3 regions of the Paenibacillus rhizoryzae genome follow, and region 1 is predicted to be linked to each of the others. Evidence: riboswitches for the same ligand, from Rfam matches in the RefSeq annotation. Region 1 holds a riboswitch; each other region holds the start of a gene.
What was found. Region 1 has a riboswitch for cyclic di-AMP ahead of AC6ESO_RS28585 (resuscitation-promoting factor). Riboswitches for the same ligand answer to the same signal wherever they lie in the genome.
Positions count from the first base shown of each region.

Region 2: it holds a riboswitch for cyclic di-AMP, as region 1 does, so the genes downstream of both, AC6ESO_RS24135 (NlpC/P60 family protein) here and AC6ESO_RS28585 (resuscitation-promoting factor) in region 1, are expected to answer to the same signal.
Region 3: it holds a riboswitch for cyclic di-AMP, as region 1 does, so the genes downstream of both, AC6ESO_RS06620 (3D domain-containing protein) here and AC6ESO_RS28585 (resuscitation-promoting factor) in region 1, are expected to answer to the same signal.

Region 1 covers NZ_JCAALT010000015.1:59,226-65,075, reverse strand. The annotation lists gene AC6ESO_RS28595 (HD domain-containing protein) at 1-555, shown strand, start outside; gene AC6ESO_RS28590 (TatD family hydrolase) at 577-1,341, shown strand; cyclic di-AMP (ydaO/yuaA leader) riboswitch at 1,529-1,812, shown strand; gene AC6ESO_RS28585 (resuscitation-promoting factor) at 2,035-3,183, shown strand; gene rnmV (ribonuclease M5) at 3,301-3,864, shown strand; gene rsmA (16S rRNA (adenine(1518)-N(6)/adenine(1519)-N(6))-dimethyltransferase RsmA) at 3,861-4,766, shown strand; gene yabG (sporulation peptidase YabG) at 4,832-5,707, shown strand.
Region 2 covers NZ_JCAALT010000009.1:34,096-39,945, reverse strand. The annotation lists gene AC6ESO_RS24145 (DEAD/DEAH box helicase) at 1-1,595, opposite strand, end outside; gene AC6ESO_RS24140 (hypothetical protein) at 2,261-2,680, shown strand; gene AC6ESO_RS24135 (NlpC/P60 family protein) at 2,794-3,291, opposite strand; cyclic di-AMP (ydaO/yuaA leader) riboswitch at 3,296-3,455, opposite strand; gene AC6ESO_RS24130 (hypothetical protein) at 3,775-4,593, opposite strand; gene AC6ESO_RS24125 (M1 family aminopeptidase) at 4,630-5,850, opposite strand, start outside.
Region 3 covers NZ_JCAALT010000002.1:281,286-287,135, reverse strand. The annotation lists gene AC6ESO_RS06635 (CAP domain-containing protein) at 43-741, shown strand; gene AC6ESO_RS06630 (TetR/AcrR family transcriptional regulator) at 887-1,513, shown strand; gene AC6ESO_RS06625 (ATP-binding protein) at 1,593-2,732, shown strand; cyclic di-AMP (ydaO/yuaA leader) riboswitch at 2,799-3,003, shown strand; gene AC6ESO_RS06620 (3D domain-containing protein) at 3,113-3,883, shown strand; gene AC6ESO_RS06615 (polysaccharide deacetylase family protein) at 3,931-4,845, opposite strand; gene AC6ESO_RS06610 (alpha/beta fold hydrolase) at 5,014-5,850, shown strand, end outside.

The sequences.
Region 1 (5,850 bases):
GCGAAGGAGCTCTTCGGGAGTGAATACAAATTTCATACATTAATGAAGCCAATAAAGAGGCTGCTTACGGGTACAATGGACATTGAAGCCTATTTGGATCTGGATGAAGCACTTGTTCAAACGGCTTTCGCCCAATGGGTCCATGAGCCTGATGCTGTGTTATCGGACCTATGCCGCCGGTTTCTCAATCGCAAGCTTTACAAATATGTTACGATGGATCACCCTGATGAGAAGCTGTGGCAGGAAATACGTGACCACTTGCGAGAAATCGGCCTTCATCCGGACTATCACCTGGAAATTGACTTTCCCTACGACATGCCCTACGATGTTTATCGTCCCGGTTCAACAACCGCTGCAGGCAAAGAGGAAAAACCTCCGATTCTGCTGCTGAGCCATGATGAACAATTGTCGGAAATTTCAAGCCGTTCGGATATCATTCGATCCATAACGGGTATCCATCAAGGTAAGTACCACCTTTATTACCCGGAGGAACCGCTGCGCGAATCAGCCCACAGGCTGCCTGCGAAACTCCGCGAATTATTTGCTTTAATGTAGAAAGGGGTTCCGAAAGTCACCATGTTAATCGACACGCATACGCATTTAGACTCGCATAAATTCGACGAAGACCGGGCGGAAGTTATCGAAAGAGCGCAGGCTGCCGGCGTACATAAGCTCATCAATATCGGTTTCAACCGTGAAACCATTCCAACCACGATGGCTCTTGCCGAGCAGTATTCCTTTATTTATGCCGCCGTCGGCTGGCATCCGGTTGACAGCATTGATATGCGGCCTGAGGATCTGGATTGGATTGCGTCGCTCTGCGATCATCCGAAGGTCGTGGCGATCGGTGAGATTGGACTGGATTACCACTGGGATACCTCGCCTAAGGATGTTCAGCAGCGCGTATTTCGCGAGCAAATCCAACTAGCTAAGCAGAAAAAGATGCCGATTGTTATCCATAACCGGGATGCCCACGAGGATGTCGTTACCTTGCTCCGAGAAGAGGGGGCCAAGGACGTTGGCGGCGTCATGCACTGCTTCTCCGGCAGCTGGGAAACGGCGAAACAATGTCTCGATATGAACTTCTATATTTCATTCGGCGGACCGCTTACATTCACCAATGCAAGAGTGCCAAAGGAAGTGCTTTCACAAGTGCCTTTGGACCGGATTTTGATCGAAACGGATGCTCCGTATTTGGCACCGCATCCTCATCGCGGGAAACGAAATGAGTCTTCTTTCGTCCGTCTTGTAGCAAACACGATTTCGGAAATAACAGGTAAAAGTGTGGAGGAAGTCGGCAAAATAACCACGGAAAATGCAATGAAATGTTTTGGAATCTGATGAAAACGGCTTTGAAAGCAAGGATTTGGGACTATTCTCGTGATAAAACTGATTTTGATTGAAGAAATTGCTTGCTTTTCGCCTATTTTTCCTTGAAATTCGTTAAAATCGTCATTAATCAGTTCTTTACAATGTGGCGCGATAGACGTTATGATTCATTTCAGAGCAACAAAACTTGTATTCCTTTTCCAATAAAACGCTTAATCTCCGATGATCGGAGAGCGGGGGAACCAATTGTTGAAACTGTTTGTAGCAAGAAGAAACAGCTTGTTCGTTTCTTCCCCTTAAAAACGTGTTCGTCGACTAAAGGGCGACACTGTTTTGTACAAAGGCAGACAGTGATAGACATGAAATTCTTCTTGGGGTGAATTTTGCGACCGGCACTGCAATGTTAATCGTGCCATTAGCGAATAGGGCGACTCTCACGTCCGAATCCGACAGCTAACCTCGTAAGCGTCAATAAGAGAGATCAACCTCGTGAATGCAACTCCATGCTACCATTGTCTAATGGGAAGCCACGAAACAGATCCTCTGTCGTCGGGCTTCTTTTTGTTTGAAAGAAGCATAAACTGACGACAAAAGCTGTATTATGGAAGTGGTCCGGGGCGGAAATTGGAAAGAAAATCTCTATAGTCGCGTCTATGTAATCATGCGTAACAAAGGCGGCGGGGCTATGTAAGGAGGACCGAAGAAATGGGAGCACTCCAGCTTAAGGACACCCATGGGAAACGATCATCCAGCATGTCTTTCGCATTGCGATGGAAGCATGAGAACGTGCGTTTAATTGTACTAAGCGCCATGATCTCAATCGCTATGACTTTCATGTTTCTGGTGTTGTTGTACGGAACGGCTGACAAGCGCGTGTCCGTAGTAGTGAATGGACGAGAAACCATTGTCTCTACGAAGCAATGGGTCCTTCAACGCCTACTGGATGAACAAGCTATTGCAGTTGGCACTTATGATAAAGTGTCGATGCCGCTGGATGGCGGTATTAAAGACGGTGACCGAATCGTTATCAATCAAGCGGTGCCTCTTATTGTAAAAGCTGACGGCAAAGCAAGAACGTTGTACACGACAGAAAGAACCGTACAGGCGGCGATCGATCAGGCTCATATATCGATACGCAGTCAAGATAAGGTAGTACCTTCGTTATCCTCGGCACTTAAACCGAATATGATCATCTCGATCACTCGGATTGACACGAAGATCTCGGAGAGTACCCACCCCGTTCCTTTCTCCATTGTGAAGAAGGATAATCCCAAGCTTGCGCTAGGGAAAGAACAGCTTGTCCAAACGGGTAAACAAGGCACTGTCGTTAAGCGTTATGAAAAGACTTTCGAAGATGGCGTTCTAGTCTCACAGACACTAGTCGAGAAGTTGACCAAGTCACCATCTGTCGATCAGATCGTGTCAGTCGGGACTAAGAAGCCTGAGCCGAAGGTAACGATGCTAAGGGCGAATTCGCCGAGTGTATCTACCATGACGAAGCGGGGCGTTACATTCAGTGCGAAGAAAGTATTGAAGAACGTAACCCTTACGGCATATTCAGCCGGCTTGGCTTCAACAGGTAAAGGAAAGAACCATCCACAGTACGGCATAACCGCATCGGGGTCACGCGTTCAGGAAGGCCGTACCATTGCGGTCGATCCGAAAGTGATTCCGATCGGCTGGTGGGTGTATATCGAAGGAATCGGTTTCCGCCGTGCAGAGGATACGGGCAGCGCAGTCAAAGGCAACAAGATTGATGTTTATTTTGACAGCGAGTCGTATGCCGATAAGTTTGGTCGGAAGCGGGGGTATACCGTATATGTGCTTGGGCCGAAGAAGCCGGAAGCCGTATAGGAAGTATTTCCGCGGTATGAACATGCGTATCGTATTTCGAACGTAAATATGCCATCATAAGAAGAGGCGATGCCTCTTCTTTTTGCATGTTGTACGGAAGGGAAGGAATGGAGTCCCATGATTAAAGAAATCATTGTAGTAGAAGGAAAAGATGATACAGTTGCCATCAAGCGGGCCGTAGAGGCAGAAACCATCGAGACCGGGGGTTCGGCTATTGGCGAATCGGTTATCCGCCGCGTTATGTTAGCTCAGGAGCGAAGAGGCGTTATTATTTTTACCGACCCTGACCATGCAGGCGAGCGAATCCGCAAAATCGTAGCGCAGCGTGTACCAGGCTGCAAGCACGCCTTTCTCCCACAGGAAGAGGCGCTCTACAAAGGAGACATTGGTGTCGAGAACGCGTCACCGGAAGCCATTAAGCGAGCACTCGCTAATTTGCGGACAGAAGCGACGTCTGACACTGCAGGTCTTGCCGAGGTTACGATGGATGATTTAATGCAAGCAGGTCTGCTCGTACATCCGCAAGCTTCGGATAGACGGCTGAAGATGGGCAATCTGCTCGGAATCGGCTATGCGAATGGCAAGCAGTTCTATAAACGCTGTTCGATGTTTCGCATCACGCGCGAGGAATTTATGCGGGCTCTAACCACGATGGAGCAGGCGAGCGAAGGAGATCAATGATGACAGAGGGAATTAAGGCGGGTGTCGATGTTGCTTCACCGAAGCGGACGAAAGACATTATCGCCAGATACGGTTTCACATTTAAGAAAAGCCTCGGTCAGAACTTTCTGATCGATCAAAATATTTTACGCAACATCGTCAGTGCAGCTGAGCTGGATGAGACGAAAGGCGCGCTTGAGATCGGACCGGGTATCGGCGCATTAACACAGAAGCTGGCACACGCTGCAGGGCGCGTAGCCGCAGTTGAGATCGACAATCGGCTGATTCCGATTCTAACGGATGTATTGGCCGATACGCCGAATGTGCACGTCGTACACGGTGACGTGCTCAAGCTCGACCTCGCCGAACTGCTGAAGGAGCAGTTTGCCGGGCTCTCAGGCGTAAGCGTCGTAGCGAACCTGCCTTATTATGTGACGACACCGATCCTCATGAAGCTGCTGGAAGAGAAGCTGCCGCTTGAGCACATCGTCGTCATGATCCAGAAGGAAGTCGCGCAGCGGATGGCAGCTAAGCCCGGCGGCAAGGAGTACGGCAGCCTTAGCGTTGCTGTGCAGTACTATTGCGTGCCTGAGCTTGTATGCATTGTGCCGCACACGGTATTCATTCCGCAGCCGAATGTCGATTCCGCGGTGATTAAGCTGTCGCTTAGGGACAAGCCGGCTGTAGAAGTCGAGGACGAAGCGCATTTCTTCCAAACGGTGCAGGCCTGCTTCGCGCAGCGCCGCAAAACCATTGCGAACAATTTGACCGCTTATGTAGGCAAAGTGAACCGCGAGAAGCTCGGACCGCTGCTTGAAGGCATCGGCGTTGATCCGTCCCGGCGCGGCGAGACGCTGTCGCTGGAGGAGTTTGCCGCATTAAGCCGTGCCCTGCTGGCTGCGGACTTACACGCAGCTAACTAAAAAATAAAAGTGAGCGCACCTTCAGGGGCGTCTCCCCATAGGATAGACGAAGAGGTGATTTGCCCATGAAGCAAGGGGACCTGGTCGTCCGCAAATCCTATGGCGGGGACGTCCTTTTTCGTGTTGCGACAATTCTAGAACAGACAGCCATCCTGAAGGGCACCGACTATCGTCTGCTTGCAGACGCGCCAATTGTCGATTTGTCCGTTATGAGCGATCCGGAATCCTCCGGCGCGGCGAGGCAGGCACGCATTAAGGCCAGTGAGTCCACGCTAAGGATGCAGGAACAACGCGAGCAGCAGATAATTGAACGTGAACTGCAGCGCGCGCAGAGCCAATCCCAGCCGTACTTTGAGGTGCCCGGAAAAGTACTTCATTTGGACGGGGACAGCAACTATATGAGAAAAAGCATGCAGCTGTATACGCAAATGCGCGTCCCTGCCCACGGGGTATATGTGCATGAATCCCAAATGGCCGACGTGGTGTACCGACTGCTTCCGCAAATCAAACCGGATATTGTCGTGATTACCGGCCATGACGGCGTGCTTAAGACGCGGAACCAGGACGATTTGCATAACCTGGCCAGCTACAAAAACTCGCAAAATTTCGTCAATGCGGTACGGATAGCGCGTCAGTATGAGAAAAGCAAAGACAGCTTAATCGTGGTAGCAGGTGCATGCCAATCCCATTATGAGGCGCTGCTGCAGAATGGATCGAACTTCGCCAGTTCTCCGGGCCGGGTGCTCATTCACGCCTTAGATCCCGTGTACGTCGCGATCAAAGCAAGCTATACGTCCATTCGCGAAACGATTAATTTATCAGATGTCATTCATGGCACAATCAGCGGTATAGACGGGGTCGGGGGCATTGAAACGTTAGGGAAGTTCCGGGTGGGTTTGCCTAAACCTAAAACGCTGACCGGCGTAAAGCCAACTGTATAATATGGCTGCTTCGGGCTAAAATATACGTACCGGAGAAAAAAGTAGCCTTTTTTATATTGACACCAAAGTGACTCCACTGTTATAATTATAATTTTTTGACAAACCACCTCCTTTTGGTTATAATGGACAAGGAAAGAGGTGGT
Region 2 (5,850 bases), on a different contig from region 1:
AGTCTGTACAACGCAGTAACCGAGAGATCTTCCGCCGCCACGATGGATGTCATATGCTGCGACAAGACATCGAGCGGCTCTCGCGGCAGGGTGATCGCTTCGATGTCGCGCCGCCCGATGTTGCGGCAGAGCACAGCCGCCTCCGGCAGCTCGCTGCGTGAACGCGCTATGATAAAGCCGCGGCTCACGTCGCCAACGGCGTGGCCGGCGCGGCCGATTCGCTGGATGCCCGCGGCTGCCGCTTTAGGCGAGTCGACCTGAATCACGAGGTCGACATGGCCCACGTCAATGCCGAGCTCGAGCGAGGAAGTGGTGACGAGGCAGCGCAGCTCGCCGGCCTTGAGCATGCGTTCGACCTCAAGCCGCCGCTCGCGCGAGAGGCTGCCGTGATGCGCGCGCGCCAGCTCGTAACCGGCGTGCTCGTTGAGCCGCAGCACGAGCCGCTCGCACATGCGGCGGCTATTCACGAACAGCAGCACGGAGCGTGCGCCTTCCATCAGCGCCATCATCCGCTCGATGATGGGCTGCCACACGCCATCGCGCGTGCGGGCAGGGCGGCTGAGGTCCGGCATCGTAACCCGGACCTCTATGGATTTGGTCATCGTACTCTCGACGATGACCACGGGGCGCTGCGCGTAGCCGAGCGGATGCACCTGCTCTGGCTCGGCTTGCTGCCCGGAGGCGAAGGCGCCAATAGCCTCGCCGCCATCTCGCGATGCATCTCCGATATCGGCAGCGTCCGCACCAAAACCTCCGTGCTCATCGCCCGCACCGGGCCCGACACCGCTCTCTGGATAGCCATCGCCCGCACCGAGCCCGCCACTGCGCCTCGCGCTGTCTCGTCCTACATTTTCTCCAGCGCGTGCACCTGCGCCAAACTCCGCGCCGGCCGCCGGCTCCCAGCCGCCAAGAAACCGCGCGACCCGCGACAGCGGCTTCTGCGTCGCAGACACGCCGATCCGCTGCACGGGCCGCGCCGCGAGCGCGGACAGCCGCTCCAGCGAGAGCGACAAATGCGCGCCGCGCTTGTCACCGGCAAGACTATGGATCTCGTCGACGATAACGGTCTCGACCGTATCGAGCATGCTGCGACCTTTGTCCGACGTGAGCAGCAAGTAGAGGGACTCCGGCGTCGTCACGAGCACGTCGGGAGGGCGCCGAGCCATGCGAGCCCGCTCGCTTGAAGGCGTATCGCCGGTCCGCACCGCTGAGCGGATACCCGGCCATGCCTCAGCCGCGTCACCGCTTTCGCCACTTTCAAACCGCTCAATGTCCTCCATAAACCCGACCAAATGGTGCTGAATGTCATTGTTGAGCGCTTTTAGCGGCGTGATATACAGCACGCGCACGCCTGGCGAGAGGGCTTTGCCCCGTGCGGCAGCAGCCAGCTTGCGCTGAGCAAGCCGATTCAAACAGGGCAGCAGCGCCGCCAGTGTTTTGCCTGAGCCGGTTGGCGCGGCAATCAGCGTATGACGGCCTTCCGCAATGGCGGCCCATGCTTCCAGCTGGACAGGCGTAGGCTCGCCGAACGTATGCCCAAACCAACCGGCCAGCGTCTTATGAAATCCCGCGAGTGCGGGAGAAAAGAGTGACATAGCGAAACCTCCTTTTCTATGAGAACTCAGAACGTATAATTCCATCTCCAGAGGACTTCGACAGCCGTAATATTCGCTGTAACGCAGTCCGTAGTTCTTATCTTATTTCATTAAAGTAACTCGATTTGAAATTTCAACGCACCTCAGAGCCCTTGATCAATATAACTCGAGCCGAAATTCTAACGAACCCCACAGGTCTTATTTCAGCAAATTAGCTCCATTTGAAATTCTAACGAATCCTACGGGCCTTATTTGGCCAGAAATATCCCTTTTCCATCCGAATTCACCTAAATAAGGCCACTAGGATTCGTTAGAATCGAAAAGTGGCGATTTTCCTTAAAATAAGGCCTCCATGGTTCGTTAGCGTGCAGTCACAGCAAAACGGACAGCGCCAGCCGCTTCCCACGTCCCGGAACGCCATCTCAGCGCACAGCCGCTCCACCGCAATGAAAACGCCCTACTCGGCACTAGTCGTCGCACCAACGCCTTCTGGGCACTAGCCGTCTCACCCTCGCACTACTCCTTCTCTATCATCCTACTATTCATCATGAGTCAATCGATTCCTCTTTAGACAGTCCTCGTCGGTTTCGGCTGCAAAAATCGGTCATTTGTTCAGCTTCGTTACATAAACTTAAAAAAAAGAACCCATACAGGAGGAATCCGGCATGGCAGGATGGCGGGACAGCTTAGAGAATCGGCGAGCAGAGTGGAAGAAGCTAGAGGTGGGGTTAACCGATACGTTGGCGGGACGGCGTGTGCTGCGGGTGACCGGTCCGAGAACGCCGCGTCTGACAACGCCGGTGACGAAGGCGGTTCGTCAAGAGGAGCTCAAGGCAGTGGCCGATACGTTCGATGCGGGGCTTGCTTGCTTCTGCCTCGGTGAGCTGCCGGCAGGTGAGCGTCAAAATTTCCTCGAAGCCTGGCATGAGCGGCTTGCCTCAGGCGCGATCGTCGTCATGGCCGACCGCCGGAGCGAAGGCTGCGCGACGCCAATCGAGCTGCATGATCTGTTTGCGCCGCTTGGCAGCAAGCTCGATGTTCAGGTTGGCCGAACGTTCTGGTGGGTGCGCTACTTAAGGCGGTAATCCCGAATATGCCCCATAGCGAAACAAAAGAAGCCGCAGATGCTTGTCCCGAAGGACGAACAGCTGCGGCTTCTTTTGTGCTCACACAGGCACCTAGGCAGGTGCAATCAAACTTACTCGTCGTCGCCGCCATCTGCTTCGTCAGAAGGCTCGTTCGCGTATTTCTCATACGTTTCCGGGCTCATCACGCGACGTGCTGTAACGTACCGTTTGGAATAGTAGGAATCACTTAGTGCGCTGATGGTCACACCTTTGCTGCTGGAGGAATGTGCAAACTTGCCTTCTCCAACATAGACGCCAACATGCGAGATTCCTTTGCCTGTCGTATTAAAAAATACGAGGTCGCCGGCAATCAAATCCGCTTTCGCGATTTTCTTGCCCAGCTGTGCTTGCGAACGGGATGCATGCGGGATATCCACGCCGAGTTTATTAAACACGTACATGGTGAATCCGGAGCAGTCAAACCCTTTCGTTGTCGTGCCGGTGTACACATAAGGTGTACCGATCAGATCTGAGATGACCCCATCCATTTTGGATTGCGCGAAAACGCTTCCTGTTTGAAAAAGTAGAAGCATCGCCAGTCCGATCAAAAGTGCAGAAATCTTTTTCAAAACGGGAAACTCCTTCCAGTGCCTACGAGGTTAGCTGTGGGGTTCGGTTGAAGGCTCCCTATGATCACCTCTGGCATTCCGCGGCTTGCTTTGCGGATGTCGGGATCAATTCACCCAAGATGGTTCCCCCGTTTCCCGTGATGGGAATTCGGCAAAATTTTCATTTCTAGGCATAATTATTCGATCATTTTCTTCCTTCTCCTTCCTAGTTCACAACTTGTTCACAAATTAAAATTATTAGAATGCAACCTTTTACCTCTCACTTTCGTATAGCGGGCGCTGGTTTGAGCCGTTTTGGGTCTCGCTCACCACCGCGCTCACGCGCAGCCCATCCCTGCAAAGCATGTCTCATCTTGAATAAAGACGCATGTCAAAAAAACCCGCTCTGTCGAGGGGTTTGTCTTTTATATGCCAGTTATTAGTTGAAAAAGAGACCGTCCCACTGCCATTAACATGACATGGTGGGCGGCCTCTGCGCACGGATTAGACTTGTTTCGACTGCCAGGCGTCGTACTGGGCGGCTACCGTCCACACCTTCATGATGGTTCGGATTAACTGGTAGCCTTGATGCAGGATAAGTGCCAGCAAACCTGCCCAAAGCAGCGAGACGGAGGCAATGGTCATGCTAAGTACGGCTCCGATAGCCCACATGAGAAGGGAAATGCCGGCGAAAGGCAGGAAGTTCGCGATACATGTCCATAAGGACCGGAGGGTGCCGGTTCCGGCGACCGCTCCGAACTGCATGGAGAGGAAGAGCAGGTGGATCAGAACCGCCCATGCGAGCCAGGCACCCGCCCACGGACCTGCATGCTGCGCAAACTCCAGCAGTGAATTGCTTGCCAGTAGTTTTGTTAAAGCCCGAGGCAGCAGCCAGATGGCCGGGAGGAGCGTGAGCGTCGTCTCCACCAAGTAGAGCAGCGCTACCGGTTTCCAAGCCGCTCGAATGCCTTTTAGAAATTTTGTTCCGTTCGCGTCCGTCACATGATGGAGAGAGTGGAACAGCCCTGCATTCAGGAAAGGGGTGATCACAATGCGCCCAGCCAGCAGCCCGCAGAAGAGCCAGATGTATGGGCGGATCAGATCGGTCTTGATGAGCTGGAACTGCGCTTCCGTCATGAAGAGCTGAACGGCCGTTCCGCTGCTGCCGATGCTGTCCGGGAATCTTTTTAGAAGCGGCACGGTAATGCCTTCGATGGTTCGATAGAGGAAGAAGCCCCATATCAGCTCATATAGAAACAACATAATGATAATGTAGAAGTGCTTAACGGTCAGTCGCCAGCCTTGCTTCATGTGCGTTCTCATTTATCATCACCTCCCAGAAAATTTGTACGAGGCTCGTCACCATGCAATGGATGCAAATATACTTTCAATTAGCTTGGAGACGCCGACACTCCAGCGCGTGCGTGATTTCTCAGCTAGCTCGGCTTTCATAAAGTTGTTGATATGTTTGTTGTCGAGCACGTTGTCGTTGTGCGGATCGACGGCGGCCCATAGCAGCTTGGAGGAATGGACGATTTTATATTGAATGTGGGATTCTCGGCCATCCCACACTTTAGGCATCAGCGTTCCGTCGGCAAAATGGAACACCACCGACACCGGTCCGGAGCTGCCGCCTGTCTTCTTAATGAGCACAACCGATTCATACTGTGTCTCATTGCCTTGTTTCACCGGACGTACATGAATGGAAGCGACCGAGTAGTCGGACATTTCATCGCCGTACACGAAATGACTGAAGTAGTCGTTCCACTTCGTCTTCGTTACGGATTCTACGACGCGCTGGAAGTCGGCGGTGGAAGGATGCTTGAATTTATATTTTTGGAAATAAGTCCGCATGATCTTACGCATTGTTTGCGCGCCGACTTGTTTCTCAATGCCGAAGAGCACAAGCTTCGCGCGCATGTACACATTTTCCGCGTAGTGATTGTTGCTGTGATACGACCAGGACAGCTGCTTCAGCGGGGCCGGGTTCGTCATGTAGCTTGCTTCCACCGGCAAATTCGGCTCCACGCCATATTCGCTTTCCATCACTTTGTCCTCGGCATAGGAGGTGAAGCCTTCGTCGAGCCATGCCTCTTCGAATTCATTGGAGGCGACCATGCCGTACCAATATTGATGGCCGATCTCGTGGACGACCGTTCGCTCCAGATCGTAGCCCGGGTTATCATTGTCTGCGGCGAATGCGGTAATCAGTGTCGGATATTCCATTCCGCCCGCACCGTTGCCGCCTTTAGGCGGAACTACGACAGAGAGCGTGGTATATGGGTAAGCGCCGTACCACTGGGCATATTTGGCGAGCGCGGATTTGGCTGCATGCATATAACGGTCCTTGAATTTCGCGTGCAGGGGATCCAAGTAGAGCTTGATCCGAACGCCCGGAACGCCGTCCGTGGAGAATGGTTCCTCCGCATAGACGAAATCCGGGGAGGCCGACCAGCCGAAATCATGCACATCATCGGCGTAGTATTGGTAGGTTTTGCGCCCATTCGCTACGACGGAAGGTTTGGTTTGGAAGCCCGTTGCCGCTACTTTATAGCTGTCAGGGACGTTAATCTTCACGCT
Region 3 (5,850 bases), on a different contig from region 1:
AAGGTCGGCACACACGATAACCATAACAAGGAGGAAATATTCATGAAGATGCAACCATTTCGTATAGGTGTAGCTAGCGTACTCGCAGCCGGTTTGATCGTAGCTGGAGGAGGAGCAGCCCTGCAGAAGGCAGAAGCAGCCACAGTGAACAGTTCCGTCTCGTATAAGGTTACGAGCAGCGACACGATGTACAAAATCGCAACGAAATACGGAGTCAGCCTAAGCAAGCTAATTGCGGCTAATCCAACGATCGCTAACCCGAATATCATTTGGGCGGGCATGACGATTAAGGTTCCGGTAACAACTACAACAGGTACTTCGAACAGTGGATCATCGAACACGAATACCAATACAGGGACAAGCACTACGGATAAGAGCACATTTGCCGCTCAAGTCGTTACGCTTGTGAACAAAGAACGTGCCAATGCAGGTTTGGGCACGCTGAAATCCGACACGCTCTTGACGAAAGTCGCTTTGGACAAGGCGAAGGATATGTATGCGAACAATTATTTTGATCATAATTCGCCAACTTACGGCTCGCCGTTCGATATGATGCGTGCTTATGGCGTTTCTTATTCTTATGCAGGTGAGAATATCGCGAAGGGGCAGCGTACGCCGGCAGAAGTCATGCAGGCATGGATGAACAGCCCGGGCCATAAAGCGAACATCCTCAGCAAGAACTTCAACAAAATCGGCGTGGCGTATTATAACGGCGAATGGGTACAAGAATTTACGTCCTAATATTATTATTTAGCAGTATAGCTAAGAGCAGCCGATCATCGGCTGCTCTTTTTTTGCATTAAAGTTGACGTTAGTGTAACCATCGGTTATTCTGTGACCAATGGTTATTAAACTAATCGAAACTAGAACTTGAGGTGTTCCTCCTATGACTACAAGAAGACAACAATTAACGGAAGAGATGAAAGCCGCGATTCGTGCGTCAGCGGCCGCTTTATTCGCAGAGAAGGGCTATTCCGCTGTCACGATGCGCGAAATAGCCAAAGCGGCAGGCTGCTCGCATACCGCCATTTATTTATATTTCAAGAATAAAGAAGAGCTGCTGCAGCAGATTGCGATTCCTTCGCTGCTCACGCTCGAACAGAAGCTGCTGGATGAAATCGGGAAACCGGGCATAGCAGCCTTAGATAAACTGCTCGCCGTATGCAGCGAATATATTTTATTCAGCCTGACGAGCGGCAGTCTGCAGACGGTCCTGTTTATGTCCGCCTCGGTACGTGTAGATGAACCGCAGCCCGAGCTTGAAGTTAACGTCATTCGCAACCGGCTGTTCGCGCACATTATGAAGGTGCTGCATATTACGGTCTCTGAAGGGTCTGAGGAGCCGAAGCAAGAGGCTGCATTGAACAATGGACGGATCTTGTTTTATTATCTGCAGGGCTTTATAAGCACGTACAGCAACCATTCAGAACCTACAGATCAGCTCCTTGAGCGGACGCTGCCGATATTTAAGCAGGGAATACAAACACTGATTCGCGGAATGAAACAACATTAAAACTTTCTCACTGTGCAGGGTTTGCAAGAATTAGGGGCGAAATCCTTATGTAGACTTCATCACCCGGAGGGTATGAGACATGAGGCGTAAAGCCGTATATTGTAACAAGCCGCTTGCTGTGAAAGTGAAGCGTAAGCTCGGTAAAAGCAATCCATGTGTGGACGATATCGATGCCAGATCGGACATGCACAATTACCAACGATTGATCAAATATTTGCCGGAGCCGATTTTTGTGCATGACGGAAACGATATTCTATTCGCCAATCAAGCAGGTCTTAAACTGCTGAATATATCGGAAAGCGATTTCTCCACCGGACAAATGAGCTTTCGTTACATACATCCCGATTACAGGGAGCGGTCCGCAGCGCGTGTGAAGGCGATTATGGAAACGGATGAGCCCAACGAGTTCTTGGAATGCCAGCTGATTGCGGAGGGCGGCGAGATTATCGACGTCGAGGTGTCCAGCACGCGTATTCGCAATTACTTGGATAAGGGCACTGTCGTGCAAAGCGTGTTCCGCGATATGCGTGAACGGAAGAAGGAAGAGGAAGCGCTGATTCAGTCGGAGAAGCTGTCGGTGGCCGGTCAAATGGCCGCGGGTATCGCACACGAAATTCGCAATCCGCTAACGTCGCTGATCGGCTTCTCGAAGTTTCTGAAGACGAAGATCGACCAGTATCATGAATACTTCGATATTATGCTGGTTGAACTGGACCGGATCAACTCCATCGTGCAGGAATTCATGGCGCTTGCCAAGCCGCAGGCGAACCAGTTCCGAAAGCACGACTTGGTCAAAATCATTCAAAGCGTGCTGACGCTGCTTGAAACACAGGCGATTCTGCGCGATGTACAGATCGTCTCGCGTGCGGACGCCACTTCAGCGGAGCTGCTCTGCGACGAGAATCAGCTGAAGCAGGTGTTCGTCAATGTGCTCAAGAATGCGATCGAGGCCATGCCAAGCGGCGGTGTGATTACGATCGATATGAAGCTGCATCAGCAATGCGAGCTGATCGTCGAAATCATCGACCAGGGGATCGGCATTCCGCAGGATCAGCTGCCTAAACTAGGCGGGCCGTTCTTTACTACGAAAGACAGCGGAACGGGTCTGGGACTCATGATCTGTTATCGGATCATCGAAGGCCATCATGGACGGATGGACATTACAAGCATTCCTCAGAAGGGGACTACGGTGAGCATCTTTCTTCCGCGAAATGTCTAGAAAGTGGTAATTTTGAAAGCTGTTCCTGTATTTACCGGTAGGATTCGCCTTGCCGGATATGGTATTCTATTACGCGAGCCGAAACGTAACGTACGGGGGATCTTTTAGGGAGTGGCATCACTGCCCTCCGGCCTGACATTCCGCTGGATTGGAATGCAGTGCTGAACGCGCATCTGGCGCTGGGGTGAATCGCTTATTTCACGAAGCGTAGGGTTGAACTCCTCAATCCGAATCCGACAACTAACCTCGCAGGCCGCATGCGATAAGGAAGATTATGACACGCTGTTAAGCTGTGTGTCCTTCATCGCGATGACGGAATAAATCCGCACATGCAGTTCCGTGGATGATAGCCGTAAATCAAAAGGAGGCAATACAACTTGATGAAACAAGTATGGAAGAAAAGCGTTGTAATCGCAGCGCTCAGCTTTGCTGTTCTCACACACTCAGCAAGCGCAGCATCGACGTACAGTGCGAAAGACGGCGACACGTTCTGGGAGCTTTCCAAGCAATTCGGTATTTCCTTGCAGCAAATGCTGAAAGCTAATCCGATGATTGATCCCAACAACATCTATGCAGGGCTTAGCATCGTTATTCCGACTTCGCAAGTTGTGAAGACGACTTCTGCGAAGGCAGCACCGATTGAGAAGGCAGCGAAAGCGAAAGCTGCACCTAAGGCGAAAGCAGCTCCGAAAGCTAAGGCTGCGCCGAAAGCGAAAGCCGCTCCGAAAGCTGTGAAAGCAGCGTCTAAAGCAGCGGTAGGCAAATCGATGAAAATGACTTCTCTGGATAGAGAAGATGAAATCATCACGATCGGCAACAGCAATTATAACTATTCGGAAGTTGTACAAGCGAAAGCAAGCGCGTATACAGCAGCTGCATCGGAGAACGGCTCATGGGGCGCGGTAGACTACTTCGGTAACCCGCTTAAGCTTGGAACAATTGCAGTTGACCCGAACGTTATCCCGCTTGGCAGCAAGGTCTATGTTACAGGCTATGACCATGGCGGACTTCCGGCCGGCGGCATGATGGCTATTGCGGCAGATGCTGGCAGTGCCATCAAAGGCGATCGTATTGATATTTTCGTACCGCAATCGCAACAGCAAGCCAGCACATTTGGCTTTCAATACGTGAAAGTATTCATTCTTGAATAGCATATAGTGAAACAAAACGGCAGCCCGGTGGGGCTGCCGTTTTGTTATTATCTAGACCGGGCACCGCGAGCTTCAGGTTTATTCAGCAGCTCAGGCAGCGTTACGATCTGGTACCCTTTGCTGTGCAGCAGCCGGATGAGCCTTGGGAGTGCAGCGATTGTGCCCGATAAATCCTGGCCTTCCCCGCCGCCGGCATGCTGCAATATAATCGATCCGGGCTGCAGGGTTCGTTTGATATTGATAAGGATGCTGTTGCTGTCGAGACTTTTCCAGTCGACGGAATCCACATCCCAATTGACGACAATGTAGCCTCTGCGGCGCAGCCAGTCGACCTGCTGCGGAGTAATCTCGCCGTAGGGCGGCCGTATGAATTTGGGACTGTATCCGGCAAGGGGACGCAGGATCCCATCGGTTTGCCAAATTTGCTGCTCGAAGGCATAACGGGAAATGCGCGAGAACACCGCATGATCATACGAATGATTGCCTATAATATGGCCTTCTTTACGCATGCGCCGTACAAGAGCCGGGTGTTTCGCCGCGCGGTTGCCGACGACAAAGAAGGTGGCTCTTACTTTATAACGGGCAAGAATTTCCAGTACCTGTGGCGTGTAACGCGGATCAGGCACGTCATCGAAAGTCAGTGCTACACGGCGTGATCCTCGCGGTCCCCAGACAACGAAAGAACCGGGAAATTGCTGCTGAAGCTTTACCCATGACATGGCGCTGCTGCGCTTCTTCCTGCGTCTCTGCTCGCTGTTGAAAGAAGGCTCTGCGTGTTTGGTACCGGCAGTGATCCCGTGTCCTTCATGTTCAGCTGCAGGCAAGGGGTCACTGACGCCGCTGACGCGAGATAAATCGGCAGAAGAGGAGTTGGCATCGTCAGCGAGCGACGAGGAGCCTACTAATGCGGTCCAGGCAAGCAGCAGCACTAACACCCGCTTTGTTACAGGCATCCCGAACATGTTCTTCGTCCCTCCGCTCCAAGCGAAAATGTACTTCTATTACCGTACAGTAACCTGTCGCTCTCATTTTGCCCTGCCATCCTTTGATCATGCATGAAAGATCCCTCTTTACATGGTTAGTCCCGAACACGTAACATGTAAGGGAATAAGTTGAAAAGGGGATAGAACATGCCAGCCATTGATATGCCGTTACATGAATTGAAAACGTATTCAGGAATCAATCCAAAACCTGCTGACTTCGATGCATACTGGGATCGCGCTTTAGCGGAGATGCACGAGACCGATGCTTCCGTAGAACTTATTCCAAGTGCTTTCCAAACGCCGCAGGCGGAATGCTTCGATCTTTACTTTACCGGCGTCAAAGGCGCTCGTGTTCATGCGCAGTACGCGCGTCCTCGGAACGCGGCAGCGCCACACCCTGCAGTGGTTCAATTTCACGGCTATACCGGCCATTCCGGCGATTGGACCGAACGTCTTGCTTATGTATCGCTTGGCTATTCCGTGTTCGCGATGGATTGCCGCGGTCAAGGCGGTAAGTCTGAAGATACCGGCAGCGTAAAAGGCAACACCCATCATGGCCACATCATCCGCGGGCTTGACGATGAGCCGGATCAGCTGCTATTCCGCCACATCTTCCTCGACACGGCTCAGCTTGCAGGCATCGCGCTGAATATGCCTGAGGTCGATCCAAGCCGAGTTTATGCCATGGGCGGCTCGCAAGGCGGCGCCTTGACGATCGCATGTGCGGCGCTGGAGCCGAGAGTAGCCAAGCTTGCGCCCGTATTCCCGTTCCTCAGCGACTATAGACGCGTATGGGAAATGGATCTGGCCAAGGACGCGTATCATGAGCTGCGTACTTACTTCCGTCATTTCGATCCGCAGCATGAGCGCGAGGATGAAATTTTCACGAAGCTGGGTTACATAGACATTCAGCATTTAGCAAACCGGATTCAAGGCGAGGTGCTGATGGGCGTGGGTCTAATGGACACGATCTGCCCGCCATCC